Regions from separate parts of the Paenarthrobacter sp. PAE-2 genome, predicted to be linked through region 2. Evidence: riboswitches for the same ligand, from Rfam matches in the RefSeq annotation. Region 2 holds a riboswitch; each other region holds the start of a gene.

The links. Region 2 has a riboswitch for S-adenosylmethionine ahead of OCL88_RS14110 (DUF1737 domain-containing protein). Riboswitches for the same ligand answer to the same signal wherever they lie in the genome.
Region 1: another riboswitch for S-adenosylmethionine. It lies ahead of metX (homoserine O-acetyltransferase MetX); the one in region 2 lies ahead of OCL88_RS14110 (DUF1737 domain-containing protein).
Region 3: another riboswitch for S-adenosylmethionine. It lies ahead of OCL88_RS08025 (aminotransferase class V-fold PLP-dependent enzyme); the one in region 2 lies ahead of OCL88_RS14110 (DUF1737 domain-containing protein).

The regions. Positions count from the first base shown of each region.
Region 1 is NZ_JAPDNV010000004.1:25,323-30,238, forward strand. It holds gene OCL88_RS03235 (VOC family protein) at 5-643, opposite strand; gene OCL88_RS03240 (bifunctional o-acetylhomoserine/o-acetylserine sulfhydrylase) at 880-2,196, shown strand; SAM riboswitch class IV at 2,356-2,471, shown strand; gene metX (homoserine O-acetyltransferase MetX) at 2,487-3,626, shown strand; gene OCL88_RS03250 (hypothetical protein) at 3,613-4,026, opposite strand; gene OCL88_RS03255 (ATP-binding protein) at 4,640-4,916, opposite strand, start outside.
Region 2 is NZ_JAPDNV010000022.1:49,574-54,489, reverse strand. It holds gene OCL88_RS14120 (aromatic amino acid ammonia-lyase) at 1-1,227, opposite strand, end outside; gene OCL88_RS14115 (NtaA/DmoA family FMN-dependent monooxygenase) at 1,230-2,558, opposite strand; SAM riboswitch class IV at 2,725-2,838, shown strand; gene OCL88_RS14110 (DUF1737 domain-containing protein) at 2,851-3,117, shown strand; gene OCL88_RS14105 (rhodanese-like domain-containing protein) at 3,114-3,524, shown strand; gene OCL88_RS14100 (O-succinylhomoserine sulfhydrylase) at 3,528-4,736, shown strand; gene OCL88_RS14095 (hypothetical protein) at 4,746-4,916, shown strand, end outside.
Region 3 is NZ_JAPDNV010000009.1:109,052-113,967, reverse strand. It holds gene OCL88_RS08030 (class I SAM-dependent methyltransferase) at 1-313, opposite strand, end outside; gene OCL88_RS08025 (aminotransferase class V-fold PLP-dependent enzyme) at 432-1,841, opposite strand; SAM riboswitch class IV at 1,873-1,986, opposite strand; gene hisN (histidinol-phosphatase) at 2,167-2,979, opposite strand; gene OCL88_RS08015 (ribosome small subunit-dependent GTPase A) at 3,035-4,150, opposite strand; gene aroA (3-phosphoshikimate 1-carboxyvinyltransferase) at 4,153-4,916, opposite strand, start outside.

The DNA.
Region 1 (4,916 bases), on a different contig from region 2:
AGCGTCAGATGGTGACGGCTCCTGCGGCGGTTTCGAAAGTGACGGACATGATGCCGGGGGTTCCGTGCGGTGCCATCCACTGGACGGCGACGTCCTCGAGCGGCTTCTCCACGGGTTCACCCAACCACTCGGTCACGCGCTCTGCGGAACCGGCAATGGTGAGGCTGGACATCTTGACGTCGCTCTCGTAGACCTTGGACGGGTGCAGGGAGGGGTCGCCTTCCCACTTGAGCATGTACGGCACCTGGGGGTCGGCGATCAAGCCGAGGATGCCGATCTGCTGCCACACCAGTTCGCGGCCGTCCGGGAACTTGCGGTTGCCCGGGACTGCGGAGCGGCCGAGGCGTGCTTCGAACGGGGCAAGGTCGTCAACGGCGACGCACCAGCCCATCCATCCACCGCCGGCTGCCGAGCGTGCCCGGACTGCCTGGCCAAAGGGTGCCTTATCCGAAGCGGGGTGGTCCAGGACCTCCACGACTTCAAGGTATTTGCTGTCCGCCAGGGGAATGATCATGTTCCGGGTGCCGAAGCGGGGGTGCACTCCGCCCCGGACTGCGTCCACTCCCAGTGCTGCGGAAATTCGTTCGGTAGTGGCCAGGAGGCCATCTTTTTCACAAGCGTAAGAGACGTGATCCATGCGCATGGCTTCATCTTGGCACTTTGTGATTCGGGTCTCAGCTAAGTCTTGCCTAACTAAGGTGGGATGTTACGGCGTGCCCTGAGGCCGGGCACCGACCCCGGCACTGTCCCGTCGCGGAAAGACCGAAAAATACTGTCTTCGTCATAAAGGTGGGTAATTCCGTGCCGGCTTCCTAGACTGGCCGCAGTTCCAAGCACTCCCCGTTACTAAACCCATGCGCTACGAAGAGGAGCCACGTCATGTCCCAGGGATGGTCTTTCGAAACCCGCCAGATCCACGCCGGCCAGGAGCCGGATGCTGCAACCGGTGCACGCTCGCTGCCGATTTACCAGACCACTTCCTTCGTGTTCCCCAGCGCGGAGAGTGCCGCCAACCGGTTCGCGCTGGCGGAACTGGCTCCCATCTACACCCGCATTGGCAACCCCACCCAGGACGCAGTGGAACAGCGCATTGCCAGCCTTGAGGGCGGGCTCGGGGCCCTGCTGCTCAGCTCGGGCCAGGCGGCGGAGACCTTCGCGATCCTGAACATCGCCGAGGCCGGTGACCACGTGGTGGCCAGCCCCAGCCTGTACGGCGGAACCTACAACCTCCTGGCGCACACCCTGAAGAAGTTCGGTATTTCCGTGACCTTCGTCGAGGATCCGGACAACCTGGAGCAGTGGCGCAACGCCGTGCAGCCCAACACCAAGCTGTTCTTCGGCGAAGTTGTATCCAACCCCCGCCAGGACGTGCTGGACATCGAAGGCGTCGCCGCGGTTGCCCATGAAGCGGGTGTCCCGCTGATCGTGGACAACACGCTTTCCACGCCTTACCTGATCCGTCCCATCGAGTGGGGTGCGGACATTGTGGTCCACTCGGCCACCAAGTACCTGGGTGGTCATGGTGCTGCCATTGCCGGGGTAATCGTGGATTCCGGAAACTTCGACTTCAGCCAGGACCCGGAGCGCTTCCCGAACTTCAACACCCCCGACCCCAGCTACAACGGCCTGGTCTACGCCCGGGACCTCGGCAAGGACGGCGCCCTCGGCGCCAACCTTTCCTACATCCTGAAGGCCCGCGTCCAGTTGCTGCGCGACCTTGGTTCCGCAGTATCGCCGTTCAACGCCTTCCTCATTGCCCAAGGCCTGGAAACCTTGAGCCTGCGGGTGGAGCGTCACGTGGCCAACGCCACCAAGGTGGCCGAATGGCTTGAAGCCCGTGACGACGTCGAAGCGGTCGCCTATGCGGGCCTGCCGTCAAGCCCCTGGTACGACCGTGGCCGCAAGTACGGTCCCCGCGGCACGGGAGCCGTTGTTGCCTTCACCATCAAGGGTGGCGTCGAAGCCGGCAAGCGCTTCGTCGATGCCTTGGAACTGCACTCCCATGTGGCGAACATCGGTGATGTCCGTTCCCTGGTCATCCACCCGGCGTCGACCACCCACAGCCAGCTGACCGCTGAACAGCAGGCCGTTGCCGGAGTGAACCCGGGCCTCGTCCGCCTGTCCGTGGGAATCGAGCACATCGATGACATCATTGCCGACCTCGAGGCAGGATTCCGCGCGGCAAAGGGTGCCTGACCACGCCTGACGTGCGTCGCGGCGGGCCGCCCGGACTGAGGATTCTTCGCCGGGCGGCCCCGTCACGTGCGCGTTCGTGAACTAAAACGCTCCGAACCGTCATACTGCTGTCACATTCTTCGCCAGAACGGCCGTTCTCTTCCTAAACTCTAGGTGTTAGGTCATGAGTGCCAGCGATCAGCCCCGGCTTGCTGGCCGGCAACCCTCCTCCGCGGTGGGGTGCCCCGGGTGAGGACCTGGCCTGCCGCAATAACGGCGGCGGGCAAGCGCGAGGTTTAGGTGTCAAAGGAATGACCATTACTGCCACATCCCTTCCCACATCGGAAGAACAGGACGGAACCGTCAAATACGCCCGGGTGGGTTCCCTGGAGCTGGAAGCCGGCGGATTTCTCCCGGACGTTGTCCTGGCCTATGAGACTTGGGGCAAGCTCAATGCCGACGCCTCAAACGCCGTCCTCGTGGAGCACGCCCTCACGGGTAGTACGCACGTTGCACGCGGCGCCTCGGACGAGGAAGGCTGGTGGGAGCAGCTCGTTGGCCCGGGCGCAACGATCGACACCAACAGGTTCTTTGTCATTTCCATCAACATCGTGGGCGGCTGCTACGGCAGCACCGGGCCGTCGTCGCAAGCCCCGGACGGCAAGCCTTGGGGCTCCCGTTTCCCGCTGGTGACCCTGCGCGACAGCACAGTGGCCGAAGCCCGGCTCGCCGACGCCTTGGGGATCCGGCAGTGGCATGCAGTGCTGGGCGGCTCGATGGGCGGGGCGCGCGCCTTGGAATGGGCGGTGACCTTCCCGGACAGGGTTGAGCGCTGCGCCGTGATTTCCGTAGGTGCCTACAGCACCGCGGAGCAGATCGCGTTTGCGCAGGCACAGACGCTCGCAATCCGCCAGGATCCGAACTTCAACAACGGCGACTACTACCACGGCCCGGCACCTGAAACCGGCCTTGCCTTGGCGCGGCGGATTGCCCACATCACGTACCGTTCCGCGCTGGAGCTGGACCTCCGCTTCGGCCGGGAAGCGCAGCCGCAGGAGAAACCGCTGGCCGCCGCCGTGCTGGGGGAGCGGGGGCGCTACCAGGTGGAGAGTTACCTGGACCACCAGGGCACCAAGCTGGTGCGCCGCTTCGATGCCAACAGCTACATCGCGATCACCGAGGCCCTGATGTCCCACGATGTCAGGCGGGGACGCGGCCCGCTCAAGGAAGCGTTGTCCCGGGCGACGGCACAGTTTTTTGTAGCGGCCGTGAACTCCGACCGGCTCTACTTCCCGGCACAGTCGCACGAACTCGCCGAAGCCTTGCCGGGCGACGTCCCGGTCCACATCATCGAAGCCCCCATCGGGCACGACGGCTTCCTCACGGAGATCGGCCAGCTCGCGGGCCAGCTGGGCGCAGCCTTCTTTGCCGAAGACTTCAGCCGTTCATGATCTCGCCGCGCTGCTTCATGTAATCCTCCATGGCGATCTCGCCGTTGCTGAACTTCGCGTCCAGCTCTGCGAGCTTCCGCGCCCGGTAGCCCTGCGGCGCAGAGCCTCCACTTGCCGGGGGCGGCACCTGTGGTGAAGCGCCCGACGGCGGTGCCTCCGGCGGCGTTGCATCAGCCGGGCGGATGTCGGCTGGTCCCGTCGGATACCCGGGGTAGTTCTGCGGGGGATAGGCCTGGCCGGGGTAGTTCTGCGGTGGGTAGCCTGGCCCGGGCAGGTTCTGCGGTGGGTAGCCGCGGAAGCCGTCGTTATGGATTCGGCGCGCCTTGGACCGGTTGTACATGCGGATTCCAACTGGAATCACCCATGAGCAGACGATGATCCAGAAGATCAGATTGTTCACAGTGGAGCCCTCCTAGGTCCTATCCCAGCTTAGCCCCGTCGCCTCAGGGCTTCGCCGCCGCGGCAGCCCAACCATCAAACCTCCAGGTTGGGGAGCGCCAGCACAAACCAAAAAGAGAACTACTTTGCCGACGTGAGTAGGGTCCAAAGAGCTCCGAACGCGAAAAATGATCCCATCAAGATGTATACGAAGCCCAGGCCCTTGATGGTAGGAACATCAGCGAACGTGAAACCATCGGGCGCGATACCCTTGCTTTCCCTATACGCCTGTGACCAGATAGAGGCCGTTCCGCCTATGTCCCGGAAAATGAACAGACCCAAGGCAACGAGGGAGCAGCCCGCCAGAACGATAGGGGCCACTACAGCCCAGAATGGCAACCTCGCCACAGCCATAAGCAGTGAAAGTAGGAAGAGTGAAGGAAAACCAAGCATAAATACTCTGGCTACGGGGGGAATCTCAGTAAAGATCCGCCGCATGAGTCGTGGGCTTCTGATTGGTGCTCCTAACAGCAACGCGACCTATCGCGTGGTGCAAATGTTGCCCCGAGCCTACACCGATGACTTGTTTTGGCAGACTACGGGATCGGGCTCGGCGCACTAGTACCGTGAGATGACTAGTCTGTGTTCAGATTGCGCAAATACTGTCGAAGGCCCGGTATCGCGAAATCGATCTTCCCGTGGCCGGCAGGTTCCACCAGGCCGGCGGCGAGCAGGCGCGAGCGATAGTTGGCGACTAGATTGGTCTTTGCCTTCAACCTCTTCCCAAGGTCTCCGGCGATCGAAGGACCGTCATCCTGCGCCATTGCGCGAAGGAACTGGAGGTCCTTTGCCGACACGGTTGAGAGTGCGGCTTCGATGACCGTGCGGGCATTGCGCCTGTGGGCGGCCTGT
Region 2 (4,916 bases):
TTTCAGTTCGGCGAGGAGCCCGGCCGCCGAGTACCACAGCAGCCCCGGCAACTCTTCCTGCACCAAGCCGGACCCGGCCGCTGCGGCAAGGTGCTTCGCCCGGATGGCACGCTGCGGCGGGTAGAGCTTGGCGATCCTGCGTTCACTCGGAATGCCCACGTGGGCGAGCGCCAAGCGCAAGCCTTCGAAGGCCAACGCCAACTGCATCGGCTGGAAATTGCCCCCGGAGACCATCTGCCCCGATTCGAGGTCCACCAGCGGATTATCTCCCCTGCCGTTCAACTCCACGTCCAACGCTGCCGCCAACTGCCCCACCGCGGCCCTGAACGCCCCGTGCGTCTGAGGCGCAGCCCTGAAGGACAGGGCGTCCTGCACGGAAACTTCCGGGCGTACGTCTTCCAGCCACCCGCCGCTCAACAGGCGGCGGACGGCGGCGGCCGATTCCCGTTGGCCGTCCACGGCCTTGGCCGATTGGATAGCCGGCGAGAAGGGGCTGAGGTTGCCGCCGCCGTCGTACCTCGCGATGGTTTCCAGGGAGAGGGCGAGCGCGACGTCCGCAAGCCGGGCCACATGCCGCAACCTCAGCAAGGCGAGGGTGCCGGCACCTACCGAATAGGCATTCGCGCTGACGAGGGCCAAGGCCTCACCGGCGTGGAGCGTAAGGGGCTGAAGTCCGGCGTCCGCGAGGGCCTTGGCGCCGGGCACCAGGACGCCGGACGCGTCGAGCGCTTCTCCTTCACCGATCGCGACGGCGGCGACGGCGGCCAGTTGGGTGAGGTCGGAAGAGCCCACCGAACCCTCGGCCGGGATGGCGGGGTGGACGCCGCGGTTCAGGAGGTCGGCGTAGAAGCGGGCCGTTTCGGGCCGGACGCCTGAACCGCCGCGACTGAATCCGACCAGGCGGGCGAGGATCACGGCGCGTGCTTCGGCGCGGCTCAGATAGGGTCCCACCCCGCTGTTGTGGTACCTGACCACCTGCACTTGGTAGGCGAGGATGGAGCCGTCCTCAACAGCGGTATCGCGGCCGGATCCCAGGAGGGTGTTGAGGCCGTAAACCCGCTCGCCGGAGGCCGCCACTTGCTCCACGACTTCCCGTGAACGGCCGATCAACGTCAGGGCATCGTGGTTGAGTTTCACGTGGCAGGAGTCGTCCGCCGCCGCCATCGCGATGCTTTCGGCATGCACGGGCGCCGTCCCTATCAGCAGCACCTTCGACTCCGGGGACATTGTTAGAAATCCAGGAGATTCTGCCGGAAACCGCCGTTGCCGTAGCTCTTCCTCAGGAGGCCGCGGCGACGAAGTTCGGGAGTCAGCTTGTCCAGGACCCCATGCACCGTCACCGGATCGACGAACCCGGAAAACAGGAAGCCGTCTCCGCCCACGGCCTCGCCCGTCTCCTCGAGGTAGTCGGCGATCTCTCCGGCGGTCCCGATGATCGAATCACCTGCGCCGCCGCTGCGGGCCTGCAGGATCTGCCGCAGCGTGGACCCGGGAGGAGCCGCTTTGGCGAAGTGTTCCAGCGTTCCTTGGTTGCTGTTGGTGCTCAGCTCGGGGAGGGGCTGATCGAGGTCGAATTGTTTGAAGTCGATCACCGAAAGGTAGGAGATCGAGTTGAGCTGGCTGTCGATGTCGCGCTGGGTCAGCTCCCTGCGCCGTGACCGCAGTTCCTCCCCCTCCGCAGCAGACCCCACCACGGTGGGCTTGAGGACAAAAAGAACCTTGACGTCGTCGGGAATCCGCCCGGCATGTGCGGCTTCGGCACGGATGGAATCGCGGTAGGCCTTCATCCCGTCGACGCCGCGGGCCAGGGCGATGGCGACGTCGGCGTGGCCACCCGCGAACGCCTTGCCCCGGGGCGAAGCACCGGCCTGCACCAGTACGGGTTCCTCGGGAAGGGGTGCCGTATTCAGCGGACCCCGAACCTTGAAAAACTGTCCGTCGTGGTTGATGGGATGGACTTTGGTGTGGTCCGCAAACCGGCCTGCCTCCGCGTCCTCCAGCACGGCGTCCGGTTCCCAGCTCCGCCAAAGCCGCCGGACGACGTCGACGAATTCCTCCGCTTTCTCGTAACGCAGGTCGTGCTCGATCTGCTGGTCCAGTCCGTAATTCTGCGCGGCGAGGTCGCTGCCGGAGGTCACCACGTTCCAGCCGAGTTGGCCCTCGGAGAAATGCTGCAGGGTGGCAAGGAGCCTGGCCGCGGTGAAAGGCGGGTAGAAGGACGCGCTGATGGTGGGCACAATGCCGAGGTGTTCGGTCACGGACAGCAGGTACGGCACCAGTGCGAGGGGATCGTGCTTGGGAGCGAAGGACGCGTGCGCAAGCGACACTTCCGCCGTGCCGCCGTACGTGTCCGGGACGGTGAGTGAATCTTCGATGATGAACAGGTCCAGGCCCGACCGTTCAAAGGCCCTGACGGCCTCCTGGTAGAGCGCAGGCTTCTTCCAGTCGTAGCCAAGGCTGTAGCCGGGAGTCCCCCAGCCCTGGACACCGAATCCATGGCCCACGAACCATCCGAAATGCAGCATGGGCTTGAGTGTAGAACTGCTCTGTCCGCTCACCGCGACCTGATTTCATGCGAAGTTACAGGGGGTCGTATTGCGTCAATTATGCTCCCGTGACGCCGTAAATGGGCCAGTCCCGGCGGCTGGTCCGGTTACGCAACATGACGACGGCGGGACACCCGCCACATGCATCGCGGCGGCCGCGGGTGATATTTTTTTCTTGAGTAATGAGCACCAGTGCCAAGCCCTGACTTGCTGGTCGGCAACCCTCTCCCGCGGCGGGGTGCCTCAGGTGACTACTCGGCGTATTCGACACTTCGAACTGCAAGCGTGACTGAGGAGCACATTAATGCCTGAACCCACCGAAGAGAGACTTTCCTACCGATTGATCACGGGCCCGGACACCCGGGACTTCTGCGAACGGATCAGCAACGCCCTCGCTGAAGGCTATGTCCTGCATGGCAGCCCGTCGGCCACCTACAACGGCACGGACGTCATTGTGGCCCAAGCAGTGGTATTGCCTGCAGCCGTCGCCAGCGCGGATGCCGCCGTGGCCAATGCCGTGGATGAGCTGGAGAACTACGAGGACGAGGCAGCATTCGAGGGCCACGCATGAGCTACGCCGGAGACCTGACCCCGCAGGATGCCTGGGCGAAGCTGCAGGACGGTGCCATCCTGGTGGACGTCCGCACCGAGGGCGAATGGGCCCACATCGGCATCCCCGACACCAAGGCCACGGAAAACGATCCCCTGTTCATCCAGTGGAACCTTGCAGGCGGCGTCCCGAACTCCCGCTTCATCGAGGACTTGCAGCAACAGGCACCCGAGGGAGACGGCGTTGAGCTCGTGTTCCTCTGCCGGTCCGGACAGCGCTCCATTGCTGCGGCCATCGCCGCAACCCGGGCAGGTTTCACCGCCTACAACGTCCTCGAAGGCTTCGAAGGTGAACCGGACCGTTACGGCGAACGAACCGTCAACGGCTGGAAAAACCGCGGCCTGCCAACCAACCTTGGAAACGAATAAGAAGTGACATTCAACCCTGACGCCGCCGGCTGGAATGCAGACACCCAAGCCGTTCGCGGTGGCCTCGACCGTACCAATTTTCAGGAAACGGCGGAGCCCGTCTTCCTCAACTCCGGCTTCGTCTACGAGTCGGCGGCAGCTGCCGAGCGCGCCTTCACCGGGGAAGACGAACGCTTCGTCTACTCGCGCTACGGCAACCCCTCCGTTGCCACCTTCCAGGAGCGGCTGCGTCTCCTTGAAGGCACCGAAGCCTGCTTCGCGACGGCGTCGGGCATGTCCGCAGTCTTCACCGCCCTTGGTGCCTTGCTGGGCGCCGGCGACCGGGTGGTTGCCGCCCGTTCGCTCTTTGGTTCCTGCTTTGTGATCCTCAACGAGATCCTGCCTCGGTGGGGCGTGGAGACCGTGTTCGTGGACGGCCCCGACCTTGACCAGTGGCGCGCTGCCCTCTCCGAGCCCACCACCGCGGTGTTCTTCGAGTCCCCCTCCAACCCGATGCAGGAGATCGTGGACATCGCAGCCGTCAGCGAACTCGCGCACGCCGCCGGGGCAACAGTGGTGGTGGACAACGTCTTTGCCACTCCCCTGCTCCAGCGCTGCGGCGAGCTCGGCGCCGACGTCATTGTGTACTCGGGCACCAAACACATCGACGGCCAAGGCCGGGTGCTGGGCGGCGCGATCCTCGGCACCAAGGAATTCATCGATGGCCCGGTCAAGCAGCTCATGCGGCACACCGGGCCGTCATTGTCCGCGTTCAACGCGTGGGTGCTTACCAAGGGCCTGGAGACCATGGGCCTGCGGGTGAACCACAGTTCCGCCTCTGCGCTGAAGATTGCCGAATGGCTGGAAGACCAGCCCGCGATCAACTGGGTCAAATACCCCTTGCTCACGTCCCACCCGCAGTATGAGCTGGCCGCCAAACAGATGAAGGCCGGCGGTACCGTGCTGACGTTCGAGCTTTCGCCGTCGTCCGGCCGCTCCGCCAAGGAAGCCGCGTTCGCCTTGCTCGACGGGTTGCGGGTCATCGACATCTCCAACAACCTGGGCGACTCGAAGTCGCTCATTACCCATCCGGCTACCACCACCCACAGGGCCATGGGACCCGAAGGCCGTGCAGCCATCGGGCTTTCCGACGGCGTGGTCCGGTTGTCCGTTGGGCTCGAGGACGTCAACGACCTCATCCTGGATCTGGAGAAGGCCCTCAAACAGGTCTAATCTCATGCCATGAGGCATCCATACCGCCGCGCGGGGGCTGTCATTGTTGCGGGTTCGGTCGTGTGGCTGGCGGGAATTTCTCCCGTGCCCCGCGTCTATACCACCCACGATCCGGCCGAGCGTTTGAGGCTGCTTCTGCGGGGTGAGCGGGGATGGGTGACCGGCCACCACGTGGCCGCA
Region 3 (4,916 bases), on a different contig from region 2:
CGTGCGCCTGCGGGCAGTTCTTCCGCAGTTGGTCCAGCATGTCGGCGGAAGGGTCGACGGCGCTGACCTGTAGGCCCCGGTCGAGCAGCAGTGTTGTGAATTTGCCTGTCCCTGCGCCAATATCGGCCGCGGTCCGCGCATTCGGGGGCAGCAGCCAATCGACGGAATCCGCCGGGTACCCGGGGCGGACCCGATCATAATGTTCGCCGCCGTCCTGGAAGCTCTGCCCCAGCTCCCGACGTCGGTGCGCCTGCAGCTTTGGGCCGCCGGCGCGTCCGGCACTTCCGGAAGAAACCGGGAGGCCGGAGGGCAGTGATCCTCCGGATTCGTTGCTTGAACGCGTGGACACGCAGGGGACTCCTTCAGCGGCAGTAGTCAGGGATACCCAAAGAATCTACCGCAGCAACGTGGCGCCAAGGCCGGGACGGCTCCTAGTCCACGGTGCAGGGAGCGGCCCCGGCGGTTCCGGGCGTATTGGGCGCCCACTCCGGGTAGCTGCGGTGATCGTTTGCGGGGACCCAACGGCCCTCGTCCACGACGTAATCCCAGCCAAGTCCGGTGGTCTTCAGTTGCCGGATGCCGGCCAGCAGCCGGGCAGCGTCCTCAAGCCGGGAGCCGACGCCGAAGCTGGCGCGCAGTGAACCTGACGGCAAGCCGAGGCGCTTCAGGAGCGGGTGGGCGCAGAAACGGCCATCGCGCAGGCCCACGCCGTGCTCGGCGGCCAGGTAGGCGGCCACCAGTCCCGCGTCGAAGCCTTCAACGGAGAAGTTGACGACGCCGATGGTGTCGCTGGAATCACTGAAGATCCGGTGGACGGTGACCCCTTCAATGGATTCCAAGCCCTCAACCAGGAAGGATCGGATTGCCACCTCGTGGTTGTGCCAGTCCTGTTGGTCCAACCCGGCCAGCACCTGGGTAGCCCGCGCCAAGGTGGCTGCCCCCAGGACGTTGGGGGAGCCGCCCTCGTGCCGGGCAGGGCCAGTTGCCCAGCTCACCGAATCCAGGCGCGCTTCACGAACGGCGCCGCCTCCGGCAAGGTGGGGGGTTCCGGCGTCGAGCCAGTCGGGACGGCCGACCACGACGCCTGCGCCGAAGGGCGCGTAGAGCTTGTGCCCCGAGAAGACGACGTAGTCCACGTCGCTCTCGGAAATATTGATGCGCCGGTGCGGGGCGAGCTGGGCTGCATCGACGACGATCCGCGCGTCGAACTCATGCGCCAACGCTGCGAGCTCTGCGATCGGCAGGATTTCGCCGGTGACGTTGGAAGCGCCGGTCACAGCGAGCAGGGATATTCCGCCCTGGCTCAACTCATCGCGCAGGTTGGCGATGGTGGCTGACAACGTAGGGGAGGCGATGACGCTGCGGTGCGGTACACCCTGCCAGGGAAGCAGGTTGGCGTGGTGCTCAATGTCGAGGTACAGGACTTCACCGGCCGGTGCGCCGTCAAGCTGGGGGAGGCATCCGGCGAGGAGGTTCAGCGAATCGGTGGTGTTGCGGGTGAAGATGACTGAATCATCCGGCCGGCCGCCAACGAAGTTCCGCACGATGTTCCGCGAGTTTTCATAGACGGATGTGCTGATTTGGGACGCGTAACCGGCGCCACGGTGCACGCTGGCGTAGTAGGGCAGAATCTCGTTCAGGTAGGCAGAGACGATGGTCAGGGCCGGGGCCGATGCGCCGTAGTCAAGGTTTGCGTACCTGACGTGGCCCCCTTGGATCAGGGGAGCCTGCAGCTCTGCTCCTGTGACGGCGGCCAGCGGTCGCGCTGCGAGGGCTTCGTGTGCCGCGTGGTCATCTCCGAAAGCGGGCAGGACGGTGGAATCGAACGTAACAGTGCTCATGGGACCTCACTCAAGAAGGACCCCTCCAAGGGATCCGCGCTTGCCGTATCCGTTCCGGACCGGCCTGGTCGTCACCCGGGGCACCCCACCGCGAATGGAGGGTTGCCGGCCAGCAAACCGGGGTTTAGCGCTGGCACTCGTGACCTGTAGAAGAGACTAGGGCACCTTCCGTGGACGATTCAAAGCGGAAGAAGTTTGTTAAGCGGTTTGTTACGGAGAGAGCCGAATCCCGTTTTGGTCGAATAATCGACGGCGTTGGCACCCTGAAGTGGGTTTGTCGCCGTCGATTATTCGCAGCAATACGGTTCGGCTGTTGCCGGGCGCGCTAAAGGAGATCGTCGATCTCCGGGTTGAGGCGCTTCAGGACCTCTGAGTGGAGGATGGAATTAGTGGCCAGCGCGTTGCCTCCGAAGGGGCCGTCTTCGCCCTCAAGCGAGGTGAACCTGCCGCCGGCCTCCGTGACGATCGGCACTAAGGCAGCCATATCATAAAGGTTTAGTTCCGGTTCGCAGGCGATGTCTACGGCACCTTCGGCCACCAGGCAGTAGGACCAGAAATCCCCGAAGGCGCGGGTCCGCCAGACGTCGTCAGTGAGCGAAAGGAATTCGTCCAGGTTTCCGCGCTCCTTCCATCCCGAAAGGCTCGAGAAGGACAGTGACGCGTCCGCCAGCGAAGAGACATTGGAGACTTTCAAACGGGTGGCCGACGCGAGGGACCGCCCTGTGTAGGCTCCCATGCCCTTGGCGGCCCACCAGCGTTTGCCGAGTGCCGGCGCGCTGACCACACCCACCACGGGCTCGTCCTCGTCAACGAGGGCGATCAAGGTTGCCCACACCGGCACCCCTCGAACAAAGTTCTTCGTCCCGTCGATGGGGTCGATAATCCAGCGCCGCGATCCATGGCCGCTGCTGCCGAACTCTTCGCCCAGCACGGCGTCGCGGGGACGCGAACGCGAGAGCTGGCCGCGGATGGCTTCCTCGGCTGCCTTGTCCGCATCGGTGACCGGCGTCAGGTCGGGTTTGGTTTCGATCTGCAGGTCCAGGGCCTTGAACCGGTCCATGGTCTGGGCGTCCACCGAATCGGCCAGGACGTGGGCCAGCCGCAGGTCATCGTTGTAACTGGAAACGGGTTGGGTCATGCCACCAAACTATCGCGAAACAATCCCTGCACCCGGGAAGTGGTGCTTTCCCGTCTCAGTTGACGGTGCCGAGTTCCTTGGTTTCCTTCGCCTCCAGGCGCGGGTCCGCTCCGAGGAGCCGGCGCAGGGACGCCAGCCGTGCGGCGCCGGAAGGTCCGGCGTGTCCTTCGTTGACCCAGGCGTCCAGTCCGCAGTTGACGGCGTTGGCGTCGTGTTTGCAGCCCCGTTCGCAGTCTTCGGTGCCGGGCTCGAGGTCCGGGAAGGAGTGCAGGATCCGATCCGGGTCGACGTGGGCCAATCCGAAGGAACGGATACCGGGAGTATCGATGATCCAGCTGCCCGAAGGAGCGTCGGCCAGCTTGAGGGCCAGTGCGGACGATGAAGTATGCCGGCCGCGGCCCGTCACGGCGTTGACTCCGCCGGTTGCCCGTTCCGCGCCCGTCAGCGCATTGACCATGGTGGATTTGCCGACGCCGGAGTGCCCCAGCATGACGGTCACTTTTCCGTCGAGGTGGTCCCGCAGGCGGGACACCGCTTCACTGTCGAGCCGGGCGGACAAGCCGTCGTCCGAGCGGGCATCGATGCCGGATGCCTGTGAATCCGCTGTGCGGCTGATGATGACCGGAAAGTCCAGGCTGAGGTAGTTCGAAAGAAGTTCCGCCGGATCCTTGACGTCCGCTTTGGTGATGAGCAGCAGCGGCTCTATGCCGGCGTCGTAGGCTGCCACCAAGGCGCGGTCGATGAAACCGGTACGCGGCTCCGGGTTGGCTGCGGCCACCACCACTACCAGCTGGTCGGCGTTCGCCACCACTACCCGCTCGATCGGGTCCGTGTCATCGGCGCTGCGACGCAACAGGGTCCGGCGTTCTTCGACGCGGACCAGCCGCGCCAGGGTATCGGGGCTGCCGGAGACGTCGCCCACCAAGGCAACAAAATCGCCCGGAACCACCGGCGTTCGCCGAAGTTCGCGGGCCCTGGCTGCAATGACTACGCGTTCGTTGTCAGAGTCCTCGCCCACGATCGCCGTGTAGCGCCCGCGGTCGACCGTGATGATTCGTCCCACCACGGCGTCGTCGTGGCTGGGGCGGTCCTTGGTGCGGGGCCTGGAACCTTTCTTGTTCGGACGGATGCGGACGTCCGATTCGTCCCAGGAGCGTGCGTCGCGGCCCATGGTCAGCGGTTGCCCCCGGTTGTGCCCGCCTGTGGGAAATCACCGGAATCGCGCGAAGCCTGACCGAGCATGGCGGCCCACATGTGCGGGAACTCGGGCATGGTTTTGGAAGTCGTGGCGATGTCTTCCACTTCCACCCCTTCCACGGCGAGCCCGAGGATGGCACCCGCCGTAGCCATGCGGTGGTCCGCATAGCTGTGCACGACACCGCCGTGCAGGGCAGCTGGACGGATGATGAGACCGTCCGCGGTTTCTTCCGCGTCTCCGCCGAGGCGGTTGATCTCGTTCACCAACGCGGCGAGCCGGTCCGTTTCGTGGCCCCTGAGGTGGGCGATCCCGGTCAGGCGGGAGGGTCCGCTGGCCAAGGCGCACAGGGCGGCAACGGTGGGAGCCAGTTCGCTGGTCTCGTCAAAGTCCGCCCCCTTGATGTCGGGACCGCCCGTGACGGTGAGCGTGCCGTCTTCCAGCATGACGGTTGCCCCCATGGTGGTGAGGATGCTGCGCCAGAGATCACCCACCTGGGTTGTCCGGAGGGGCCAGTTGGGGATTCTGACGGTCCCGCGCGTGGCCAGCGCGGCGGCCAGGAAGGGACCGGCGTTGGACAGGTCCTGTTCGATGCGCTGGTCGAAGGCACGGATGGGGCCGGGAGCCACGCGCCAATGGTTGGGCACCGAATCGTCCACGCTGACCCCGACGCTGCGGAGCACGGATACTGTCATGCTGATGTGGTCGAGGCTTGGCACCGGCTTGCCGACATGTTCAAGAT